3 regions of the Streptomyces sp. NPDC051310 genome follow, and region 1 is predicted to be linked to each of the others. Evidence: riboswitches for the same ligand, from Rfam matches in the RefSeq annotation. Region 1 holds a riboswitch; each other region holds the start of a gene.
The links. Region 1 has a riboswitch for thiamine pyrophosphate ahead of thiC (phosphomethylpyrimidine synthase ThiC). Riboswitches for the same ligand answer to the same signal wherever they lie in the genome.
Positions count from the first base shown of each region.

Region 1 (3,266 bases):
TGCACATCGCGCCGACCGGTCCCGAGGATCTGTCGGACGTCAGCATCCGGCTGCAGGTCGGCAGCGACCGGGCGCTGTTCCGTGCGGGCGTGCCGCCCCTGGTGGCGTTCCTCGACCGGACCGACAAGCTGGTGCCCCTGGGACAGGAGCTCACGCTCGGTGATTTCGAGCAGCACCTGGAGGAGGCACTCGGACGGATCCTCGCCGAGGAGAACGCCGGCTGAGGTCACTGCTTGCGACGACGGCCCCGTCCGCCCCGTCCGCCGCGTCCGGCCGGGGCCGCGGCGGCCGCGGGACCCGGGCCGGTGCCGGCGCCCGGCCGGTCGGCGGAGACCACCAGGGCGGCCAGCGCCGTCGTGACCGGCACGGAGGCGACCAGCCCGATGGAGCCGACGAGGGTCCGTACGATCTCCTGCGCCACCAGCTCGCTGTTGGCGACCGTCCCCACACTGCTCTCCGCGATCGAGAAGAGCAGCAGCAGGGGCAGTGCCGCACCCGCGTACGCCAGGACCAGCGTGTTGACCACGGAGGCGATGTGGTCGCGTCCGATGCGGATACCGGCCCGGTACAGGGCGCGGGGGCCCATCTTCGGGTCGGCCTGGTGCAGTTCCCACACCGCGGACGTCTGGGTCACGGTCACGTCGTCGAGGACACCGAGGGAACCGATGATGACGCCGGCCAGCAGCAGACCCGACATGTCGATGTTCGGGTAGAGCCCGTGGATCAGACCGGTGTAGTCGTCGGTGTTGCCCGTGAGGGACGCCCACCCGATGAAGGCCGAGCCCAGCAGCCCGATCAGCAGCAGTGAGATGAGGGTGCCCAGCACGGCGACCGAGGTGCGGGCGGTGAGGCCGTGGCACAGGTACAGCGCCATCAGCATGATGGCGCTCGCCCCCACCACCGCCACGACCAGCGGGTTCGAGCCCTGGAGGATGGCCGGGAGGATGAAGACGGTCAGCACGACGAAGCTCGCCGCCAGGGCGATCAGCGCCATCACGCCGCGCATCCGGCCGACGGCCACCACCGCCAGGGCGAAGATCCCGGCGAGGATCGCCACCGGCATCCTGCGGTCGACGTCGGTGACCGAGTACTGGAGGTCGCGGGGCGCGTCGGGCGCGTACGCCACCACCACGCCCTGCCCCTGGTCGAGTTGGCGGGGCGAGTCCGGCTGCACGACCTCGACGAACCGGCGGCCCCGGTCCTTGCCCGTGGTGACCTCGACCGTCGCCTTCGCGCACTTCCCCTGCTGGGCGTTGACCGCCTCCCGGCCCTCCGGTGTCGTCGTGTCCCCGGTGGGCGGGACCTGCGCCGCGTTCACGTCCTTGCAGTCCACCCGCTCGACGCGGACGACCGTGCCCTGCTCGGTCTGCCGGTCGAAGCCCACACCCGTGCGCTCGTGGGCAGGCGCGCCACCTGGCCACAGCAGGGCGAGACCCACGACGACCGCCGTGGCGAAGGGGATCAGTACGGCCGCGATGACCTTGCGCAGATGCTGGGAGACGGGCGCGGCAGGGCCATGGCTGTGCGTATGACCGTGCGCATGCCGGTCCGGCTCGGGTGTCTCGTGCGTGGAAGTCACCGACCGATCATCGCAAGAACCGAGGGGGCCCTCTGTTCAGCGTGGCCGGAAGGACGCTAGCGTGGTGACACCTTTGCACACGCGGGAGCTCGGAGCACCGGGCTGAGAGGGCGCTGAAATCCGTACGAAGAGTACGGAAACGGCTGCGTCGACCGCCGAACCTGTTACCGGGTAATGCCGGCGTAGGGAGTAGGTCACGATGACCGTTCAGGACGCACGCACGCCTGCCTCGAATCGGAACGACGAGGCCGGGAAGTCCGTCGGATGGCACAAGGGGTACATCGAGGGTTCGCGCCCCGACCTTCGCGTGCCGGTCCGCAAGGTGCACCTCACCAACGGCAAGGACGTGACGCTGTACGACACGTCAGGGCCGTACACCGACCCGAGCGTCGAGACGGACGTACGCCGCGGCCTGCCGCCGTTGCGGGAGAACTGGATCATCGGGCGCGGCGACACCGAGGAGTACTCCGGCCGGCCGGTCCGCCCGGAGGACGACGGGATCAAGCACACCTCGCCGCGCGGCGGGCTGCGCAACCTCGACGCCGTCTTCCCGGGCCGGCCCCGCCAGCCCCGCCGGGGCCGTGACGGGCAGGCGGTCACGCAGCTCGCGTACGCCCGCCGCGGCGAGATCACGCCGGAGATGGAGTACGTCGCGCTCCGCGAGAACGTCTCCCCGGAGGTGGTGCGCGAGGAGATCGCGGCCGGGCGCGCGGTACTGCCGGCCAACGTCAACCACCCGGAGATCGAGCCGATGATCATCGGCAAGCGGTTCCTGGTGAAGGTCAACGCCAACATCGGCAACTCCGCCGTCACGTCCTCCATCGAGGAGGAGGTGGAGAAGATGACCTGGGCGACCCGCTGGGGTGCCGACACCGTCATGGACCTCTCCACCGGCCGGAACATCCACACCACCCGCGAGTGGGTGCTGCGCAACTCCCCCGTGCCGATCGGTACCGTGCCGCTCTACCAGGCCCTGGAGAAGGTCGACGGCAAGGCCGAGGAACTGACCTGGGAGATCTACAAGGACACGGTCATCGAGCAGGCCGAGCAGGGCGTCGACTACATGACGGTGCACGCCGGAGTCCTGCTGCGGTACGTGCCGTTGACCGCGCGCCGCAAGACCGGCATCGTCTCCCGCGGCGGTTCGATCATGGCTGCGTGGTGCCTGGCGCACCACAAGGAGTCGTTCCTGTACGAGAACTTCGAGGAGCTCTGCGAGATCCTCGCCGCGTACGACGTGACGTACTCGCTCGGTGACGGTCTGCGGCCCGGCTCGATCGCCGACGCCAACGACGAGGCGCAGTTCGCCGAACTGCGCACGCTGGGCGAGCTCAACCGGATCGCCAAGCGGTACAACGTGCAGACGATGATCGAGGGCCCGGGCCACGTCCCGATGCACAAGATCAAGGAGAACATCGACCTCCAGCAGGAGATCTGCGAGGAGGCGCCGTTCTACACGCTCGGCCCGCTGACCACCGATGTGGCGCCGGCGTACGACCACATCACGTCGGGCATCGGTGCTGCCATGATCGCCTGGTGGGGCACCGCGATGCTCTGCTACGTGACGCCCAAGGAGCACCTGGGGCTGCCCAACCGTGACGACGTGAAGACCGGTGTCATCACGTACAAGATCGCGGCGCACGCGGCCGACCTGGCCAAGGGCCACCCCGGGGCGCAGGAGTGGGAC
Region 1 is NZ_JBITEO010000015.1:161,397-164,662, reverse strand. It holds gene ACIA79_RS22505 (SsgA family sporulation/cell division regulator) at 1-224, shown strand, start outside; gene ACIA79_RS22500 (YibE/F family protein) at 227-1,579, opposite strand; TPP riboswitch at 1,651-1,785, shown strand; gene thiC (phosphomethylpyrimidine synthase ThiC) at 1,779-3,266, shown strand, end outside.

Region 2 (3,266 bases), on a different contig from region 1:
GCGTGATGGCCGGCGTACTGCACGAAGCGGCCGAACTGCTCGGACCAGAAGTAGGGCACCGGGTCGTACGCCCGGGGCGCCTCGCCCACGATGCAGGCCGCGACCGTGCGCGGGCCCTGGAGCGCGTTGTCCCAGTGGTGGACGAGCAGCCGTTCGCCGTAGCGGGCGGAGGGGAAGGAGGCGCAGTCGCCGACGGCGTACACGTCGGGGACGGAGGTGCGCAGATGGTCGTCGGCCACGATCGCACCGTCCTCGCCGAGCTCGATGCCGGAGCCCTTGAGCCAGTCGGTGGCGGGCCGCGCGCCGATGCCGACGACCACGGCCCCCGCGGGCAGCAGCCGGCCGTCGTCCAGAGCCACCTCGCCGGGTTCGACGTGCGCCACGCGCGCGTGCGTGAGGAGGGCGGCGCCGCTCTCCTCGTACCACTCGGCCATGGGGGCCGCGACCTCGGCGGGCAGTGCGCCCGCGAGCGGCCGGCCGGCCGCCTCGACCACCGTGACCGCGCAACCGGCCTCGCGGGCGGCCGTGGTGAACTCGGCCCCGATCCAGCCGGCGCCCACGACCACGATGTCGTGCTGGTCGGCCAGGACGGGGCGCAGCCGCTCGGCGTCGTCGAGCGTGCGCAGCAGGTGGACGCCCCGGATGCCTTCGGTGCCGGGCAGCGTGACGGGCACGGACCCGGTCGCCACCACCAGGACGTCGTACGGAACCGGCCCGGCCTCGGTGTCGACCTCGTGCGCGCCGGGGCGTACGCCGGTGACCTCCACCCCCAGGCGCAGTGTGATGCCGAGGGCTTCGAAGTCGACCTCGAAGGCGGAGCCCTCCGCCTTGCCGAGCAGGACCGCCTTGGACAGCGGCGGCCGGTCGTACGGCTGGTGGGGCTCGGCGCCGATCAGCAGCACCGGGCCGGTGAAGCCCTGTTCGCGCAGTGCCACGGCGGTCTGCACGCCGGCCATCCCGGCCCCGGCGATGACGACGCGCCGCCCGCCCGGCGACGGCCCGCCCCCCGGGACTGCGGCGGAGGACGGCGCGGGCGCCGGCCCGTCCGCCACCGGCGGCTCGGGGGCCGTTCCCCCGGCCGGGGGCCGTGGGGGCGCCGTCGCCCCGCCTGCGGGTCCGGCCGCGGGCTGTCCGGCCGGCGGTCGCCGGTCCGCCGGCCGCTGTCCTGCAGGGTCCTCGGCCGGGGGCCGCTTCGCACTCATCCGCTCGCTCACCCGCTCACCTTACGTAGCTGACGTGACGTCAGGAAGGCGGCTGCTCCACCGCGCTGGAGTCACTGCCCTCCCGGGACTCCCCTTCCCGCGTCCCCTCCGGCCGAACGCGGCCGCCGAGGCGCGGTGCCCCGGACGCCCGTCCGCCCGTCGCTGCGGCCGCTCGTACGCGGCCGCCCCTTTGCGGGTGCTCGGCGGGCTCCTCATGGCGGGTGCTCGGCGGGCTCCTCATGGCGGGTGCTGCGGGTCCGCGTACCCACCTGGCCGGGGGCCGGGCCGGCGGCCGGCGCGAGGACGGCGCCGCCGAGCGGGCGCGCCACGGCGAAGGCCCCTTACTGCGCGTTGCGGAGTGGGGTTAGTCTGGCCACCGCAGAGCACACGCGGGAGCCCGGACGCACCGGGCTGAGAGGGAGGCTGGACGGCCTCCGACCGTACGAACCTGATCCGGGTCATGCCGGCGAAGGGAGGGGCTGGACGCCCATGCATCCACGTACAGGACCGGATGTCCTCGTCATCGGGGGCGGGATCATCGGCCTGGTCACGGCCTGGCGGGCGGCGCAGCGCGGATTGCGCACCGCCGTCGTCGACCCCGAACCGGGCGGCGGGGCCGCCCAGGTGGCGGCGGGCATGCTCGCCGCGGTCACCGAACTGCACTACGGCGAGGAGACGCTCCTCGGCCTCAACCTCGCGTCGGCCCGCCGCTACCCGGACTTCGTCGCCGAACTGCAGGAGGCGGCCGGCGGGGCGGACGTCGGGTACCGGGCGTGCGGCACCCTCGCGGTCGCCCTGGACGCCGACGACCGCGCGCACCTGCGGGAGTTGCACGCCCTGCAGAGCCGTTCGGGCCTGGAGTCGGAGTGGCTGAGCGGACGCGAGTGCCGCCGCCTCGAACCGATGCTGGCGCCCGGTGTGCGCGGCGGGCTCCGGGTGGACGGCGACCACCAGGTCGACCCGCGGCGGCTGGCGGCGGCGCTGGTGGCCGCGTGCGAGCGGGCCGGGGTGGTCCTCCACCGGGCCTGGGCGGAACGGCTGATGGTGGTACGGGACCGGGCGGCGGGTGCCGTCCTGGGCGACGGGACGGAGGTCGCCGCCGGACAGGTGGTGCTGGCCGCGGGCAGCCTGAGCGGGCGGCTGGGCGGCGTGCCGGACGAGGTGCTGCCGCCCGTGCGGCCGGTCAAGGGGCAGGTGCTGCGGCTGACGGTGCCGTCCGCGTACGCGCCGTTCCTGTCGCGCACGGTCCGGGCGGTGGTGCGCGGCAGCCACGTGTACCTGGTGCCGCGGGAGAACGGCGAGCTGGTCGTCGGGGCCACCAGCGAGGAGCTCGGCTGGGACACCACGGTCACGGCGGGCGGGGTCTACGAGCTGCTGCGGGACGCCCACGAGCTGGTGCCCGGCATCACCGAGCTGCCGCTGACCGAGACCCGGGCGGGCCTCCGGCCGGGCTCCCCGGACAACGCACCGCTGTTCGGCCCGACCGCCCTGCCCGGCCTGCACCTGGCGACGGGGCACTACCGCAACGGGGTGCTGCTGACGCCCGTCACCGGCGACGTGATGGCCGAGGTGCTCATGACCGGCGCCCTTCCGGACGAGGCGCTGCCCTTCGCCGCGGCCCGTTTCGCCTCCGCTTCCGGCCCTGCCGATCCCGCTTCCGCTTCCGCTTCCGGATCCGCTCCCGTCTCCGTAGGAGTGTCATGAACGTCTCCGTGAACGGCGAGTCCCGCGAGCTCGCCGCCCCGACCACGCTCGACGCCCTGGTCGCCACGCTCACCACCGCACCGTCCGGTGTGGCCGCCGCGGTCAACGAGGCGGTCGTCCCGCGCGGCCGGTGGGCCGGGACGCTGCTCGGCGAGGGCGACCGGGTCGAGATCCTCACCGCGGTCCAGGGGGGCTGAGACATGGCCGACGACCGTCTGACCATCGCCGGGACCACCTTCGACTCCCGGCTGATCATGGGCACGGGCGGGGCGCCCAGCCTCGACGTGCTGGAACGCTCCCTCGTCGCCAGCGGCACCGAGCTGACGACCGTGGCCATGCGCCGCCTGGACCCCACGGTCC
Region 2 is NZ_JBITEO010000007.1:239,494-242,759, forward strand. It holds gene ACIA79_RS13280 (NAD(P)/FAD-dependent oxidoreductase) at 1-956, opposite strand, end outside; TPP riboswitch at 1,582-1,694, shown strand; gene thiO (glycine oxidase ThiO) at 1,692-2,906, shown strand; gene thiS (sulfur carrier protein ThiS) at 2,903-3,103, shown strand; gene ACIA79_RS13295 (thiazole synthase) at 3,107-3,266, shown strand, end outside.
Region 2: it holds a riboswitch for thiamine pyrophosphate, as region 1 does, so the genes downstream of both, thiO (glycine oxidase ThiO) here and thiC (phosphomethylpyrimidine synthase ThiC) in region 1, are expected to answer to the same signal.

Region 3 (3,266 bases), on a different contig from region 1:
GCCTGCCAGGTGGTGAACCACAGCACGTCCAGGATGTCCGGCCGGCCGAGCACCTCGCCGAGCCGCCCGAACTGCCAGCCGCCGTCCTGGGTCCTCAGCCCGCGGCCGACGATCGCGGCCACGGGGTAGGCGAAGAAGACGGCGAAGAACGCCACGGGCAGGACCATGAGTCCCGCCCGCAGCGCGCCGCGCCGGAGCGGGGTCACTTCAGGACGAGCGAGGCCCACGACCGGATCCACTGGTCGCGCTTCTCGGCGATCTTCGCGGGTGCCACGGTGTGCGGCTTGTCGACGGTCACGCCGTGCCGGGTGAACAGCTCCGGCAGCTGGGCATCCTTGATCACCGGGTTCACGAACATCTGGAGCGGCATGTCCTCCTGGAACTTCTTGCCGATCAGGAAGTCGATGAGGGCCTTGCCGCCGTCGGGGTTCTCCGCACCGGTCAGCAGGCCGGCGAACTCGATCTGGCGGAAGCAGGTGCCGGTGGAGACCCCGGTGGGCGCCTCGGCCGGCTTCGGCTCGGCGTAGAGGACCTCGACGGGCGGGCTGGAGGCGTAGGAGACGACGAGCGGCCGGTCCGCCTTGGCCTCCTTGCCGCCGGCGGAGCCGGAGAACTCCTGGTTGTAGGCCAGTTCCCAGCTGTCGACCACCTTGACGCCGTTGGCCTTGAGCTTCTTCCAGTAGTCCTGCCAGCCGTCGTCGCCGTACCGGGCGGCCGTGCCCAGCAGGAAGCCGAGGCCCGGGGACGACCGCTCGGGGTTCTCGACGACGAGGAGGTCCTTGTACCGCGGCGCGGCGAGGTCGTCGAAGGTCTGCGGCGGCGCGAGCTTCTTGTCGGCGAAGTACTTCTTGTCGTAGTTGACGCAGACGTCCCCGCTGTCGACCGGCGTGACCCGGTGCTTGTCCCCGTCGAGCCGGAGAGCGTCCGGAACCCGGTCCAGGCCCTTGGCCTCGTACGGCTCGAAGAGCCCGTTGTCGAGGGCGCGGGAGAGCAGGGTGTTGTCGACGCCGAAGAAGACGTCGCCCTGGGGGGCGCCCTTGGTGAGGATCGCCTTGTTGACGGCCTCGCCGGCGTCCCCGCTCTTGAGGACCTTGACCGTGTAGCCGGTCTGCCGGGTGAACTCCTTCAGGACGGCCGGGGAGGCGTTGAAGGAGTCGTGGCTGACGAGGGTCACGGTCTTGGACGCCGTACCGCCGCCCTCGGACTTCTCGCCGGCGTCACCGCCGCAGGCGGTGAGCGTCGTGACGCCGATCGCGGCGGCGAGGACGCCGGCCGCGATCCTGGTGGTGGTGCTCACTGAGATTCCTCCTGGGTGTGACCAGGAAGAGACGCGGCCCTGCCCACCGGGTCCGTCCGGTGGGCAGGGCGCAACAGCTCGAGTAACGACCGAACTTCCTACCCAGAATGACCTGGGCGAGGTTCAGAGGGTCTGCAGCCGCCGTGCTTGCGTCGCCGGCGTGTGCCGCACTCTCAGCGCTGTGGCGCTCCCCTGTCGGAATATGCAGATGTGTTCGAGGCCAGACTACAAGGTCAGCGTTCCGCCGCCGCGAGCTGTCCACAGGCACCGTCGATCTCCTGGCCTCGGGTGTCCCGCACGGTGACGGGGACGCCGTGGGCGGCGATCGCCTCGACGAACGCCTTCTCGTCCTCGGGGCGGGAGGCGGTCCACTTCGACCCGGGGGTCGGGTTGAGCGGGATCAGGTTGACGTGGACCCGCTTGCCCTTGAGCAGCCGGCCCAGCAGGTCGCCGCGCCAGGCCTGGTCGTTGATGTCGCGGATGAGCGCGTACTCGATGGAGACGCGGCGGCCGGACTTCTCGGCGTACTCCCAGGCGGCGTCCAGCACCTCCCGGACCTTCCAGCGCGTGTTGACGGGGACGAGGGTGTCGCGCAGCTCGTCGTCGGGGGCGTGCAGCGAGACGGCGAGGCGGCACTTGAAGCCCTCGTCGGCGAACCGCAGCATGGCGGGGACCAGGCCCACGGTGGAGACGGTGATGCCGCGCTGCGACAGGCCGAGGCCGTCGGGCTCGGGGTCGGTGAGGCGGCGGATGGCGCCGACGACCCGGTTGTAGTTGGCGAGCGGCTCGCCCATGCCCATGAAGACGATGTTGGACAGGCGGGCCGGGCCCCCGGGGACCTCGCCGTCACGCAGGGCGCGCATGCCGTCGACGATCTGGTGCACGATCTCGGCCGTCGACAGGTTGCGGTCGAGGCCGGCCTGGCCGGTGGCGCAGAACGGGCAGTTCATGCCGCAGCCCGCCTGCGACGAGATGCACATGGTCACGCGGTCGGGGTAGCGCATGAGGACCGACTCGACGAGCGTGCCGTCGTGGAGCCGCCACAGGGTCTTGCGGGTGGTGTCGTCGTCGCACGAGATGTGCCGGACGACGGACATCAGGTCCGGCAGCAGCTCCGCGGCGAGCTTCTCCCGGGACGCGGCGGGGATGTCCGTCCACGCGGCCGGGTCGTGCGCGTACCGCGCGAAGTAGTGCTGGGAGAGCTGCTTGGCGCGGAACGGCTTCTCGCCGATCGCGGCGACGGCTTCCTTGCGCTCGGCGGGCGAGAGGTCGGCGAGGTGCCGCGGCGGCTTCTTCGCCCCGCGGGGCGCGACGAAGGTGAGTTCTCCCGGGGCGGGGGGTGCCATGACCTGGTACTCCTCAGTAAGACGAGGCCGCGGTACGTGAGCCGGGTGACCTCACCGGATGATCCCCGCGGTGCGCGGGGCCGAAAGGGCCCGCCGCCTCGACGCGACGGGCCCTTCCAGGGTAACCGGATGGCGCTGCGGCCTGTTCCCGGCGGCGCACCGGCCCCGGGCGGCCGGCGCCCGGGTCGGTCAGCCCGCCCCGACGAACAGCACCAGCAGCAGCCACACCACCGGCGCGGTCGGCAGCAGCGAGTCCAGGCGGTCCATGATGCCGCCGTGCCCGGGGAGCAGGGTGCCCATGTCCTTGATGCCCAGGTCCCGCTTGATCATCGACTCGCCCAGGTCGCCGAGCGTGGCGCTCACCGCGACCGCGAGGCCCAGCAGCAGGCCCTGCCACCAGGTGCCGCCGTCGATGGCGAACTCCATGCACAGCGCGCCCGCCGCCATCGCGAACGCCACCGCTCCGGCGAGCCCCTCGCGGGTCTTGCCGGGGCTGATGCGCGGCGCGAGCTTGTGGGTGCCGAAGCGCCAGCCGACCGCGTACGCGCCGGTGTCGCTGACCACGGTCAGCAGCAGGAAGGTGAACACCCGCAGGGGGCCGTCGTCCGCGGTGAGCATGAGCG
Region 3 is NZ_JBITEO010000004.1:106,486-109,751, forward strand. It holds gene ACIA79_RS07505 (ABC transporter permease) at 1-167, opposite strand, end outside; gene ACIA79_RS07510 (thiamine ABC transporter substrate binding subunit) at 203-1,297, opposite strand; TPP riboswitch at 1,375-1,501, opposite strand; gene rlmN (23S rRNA (adenine(2503)-C(2))-methyltransferase RlmN) at 1,531-2,643, opposite strand; gene ACIA79_RS07520 (phosphatidate cytidylyltransferase) at 2,833-3,266, opposite strand, start outside.
Region 3: it holds a riboswitch for thiamine pyrophosphate, as region 1 does, so the genes downstream of both, ACIA79_RS07510 (thiamine ABC transporter substrate binding subunit) here and thiC (phosphomethylpyrimidine synthase ThiC) in region 1, are expected to answer to the same signal.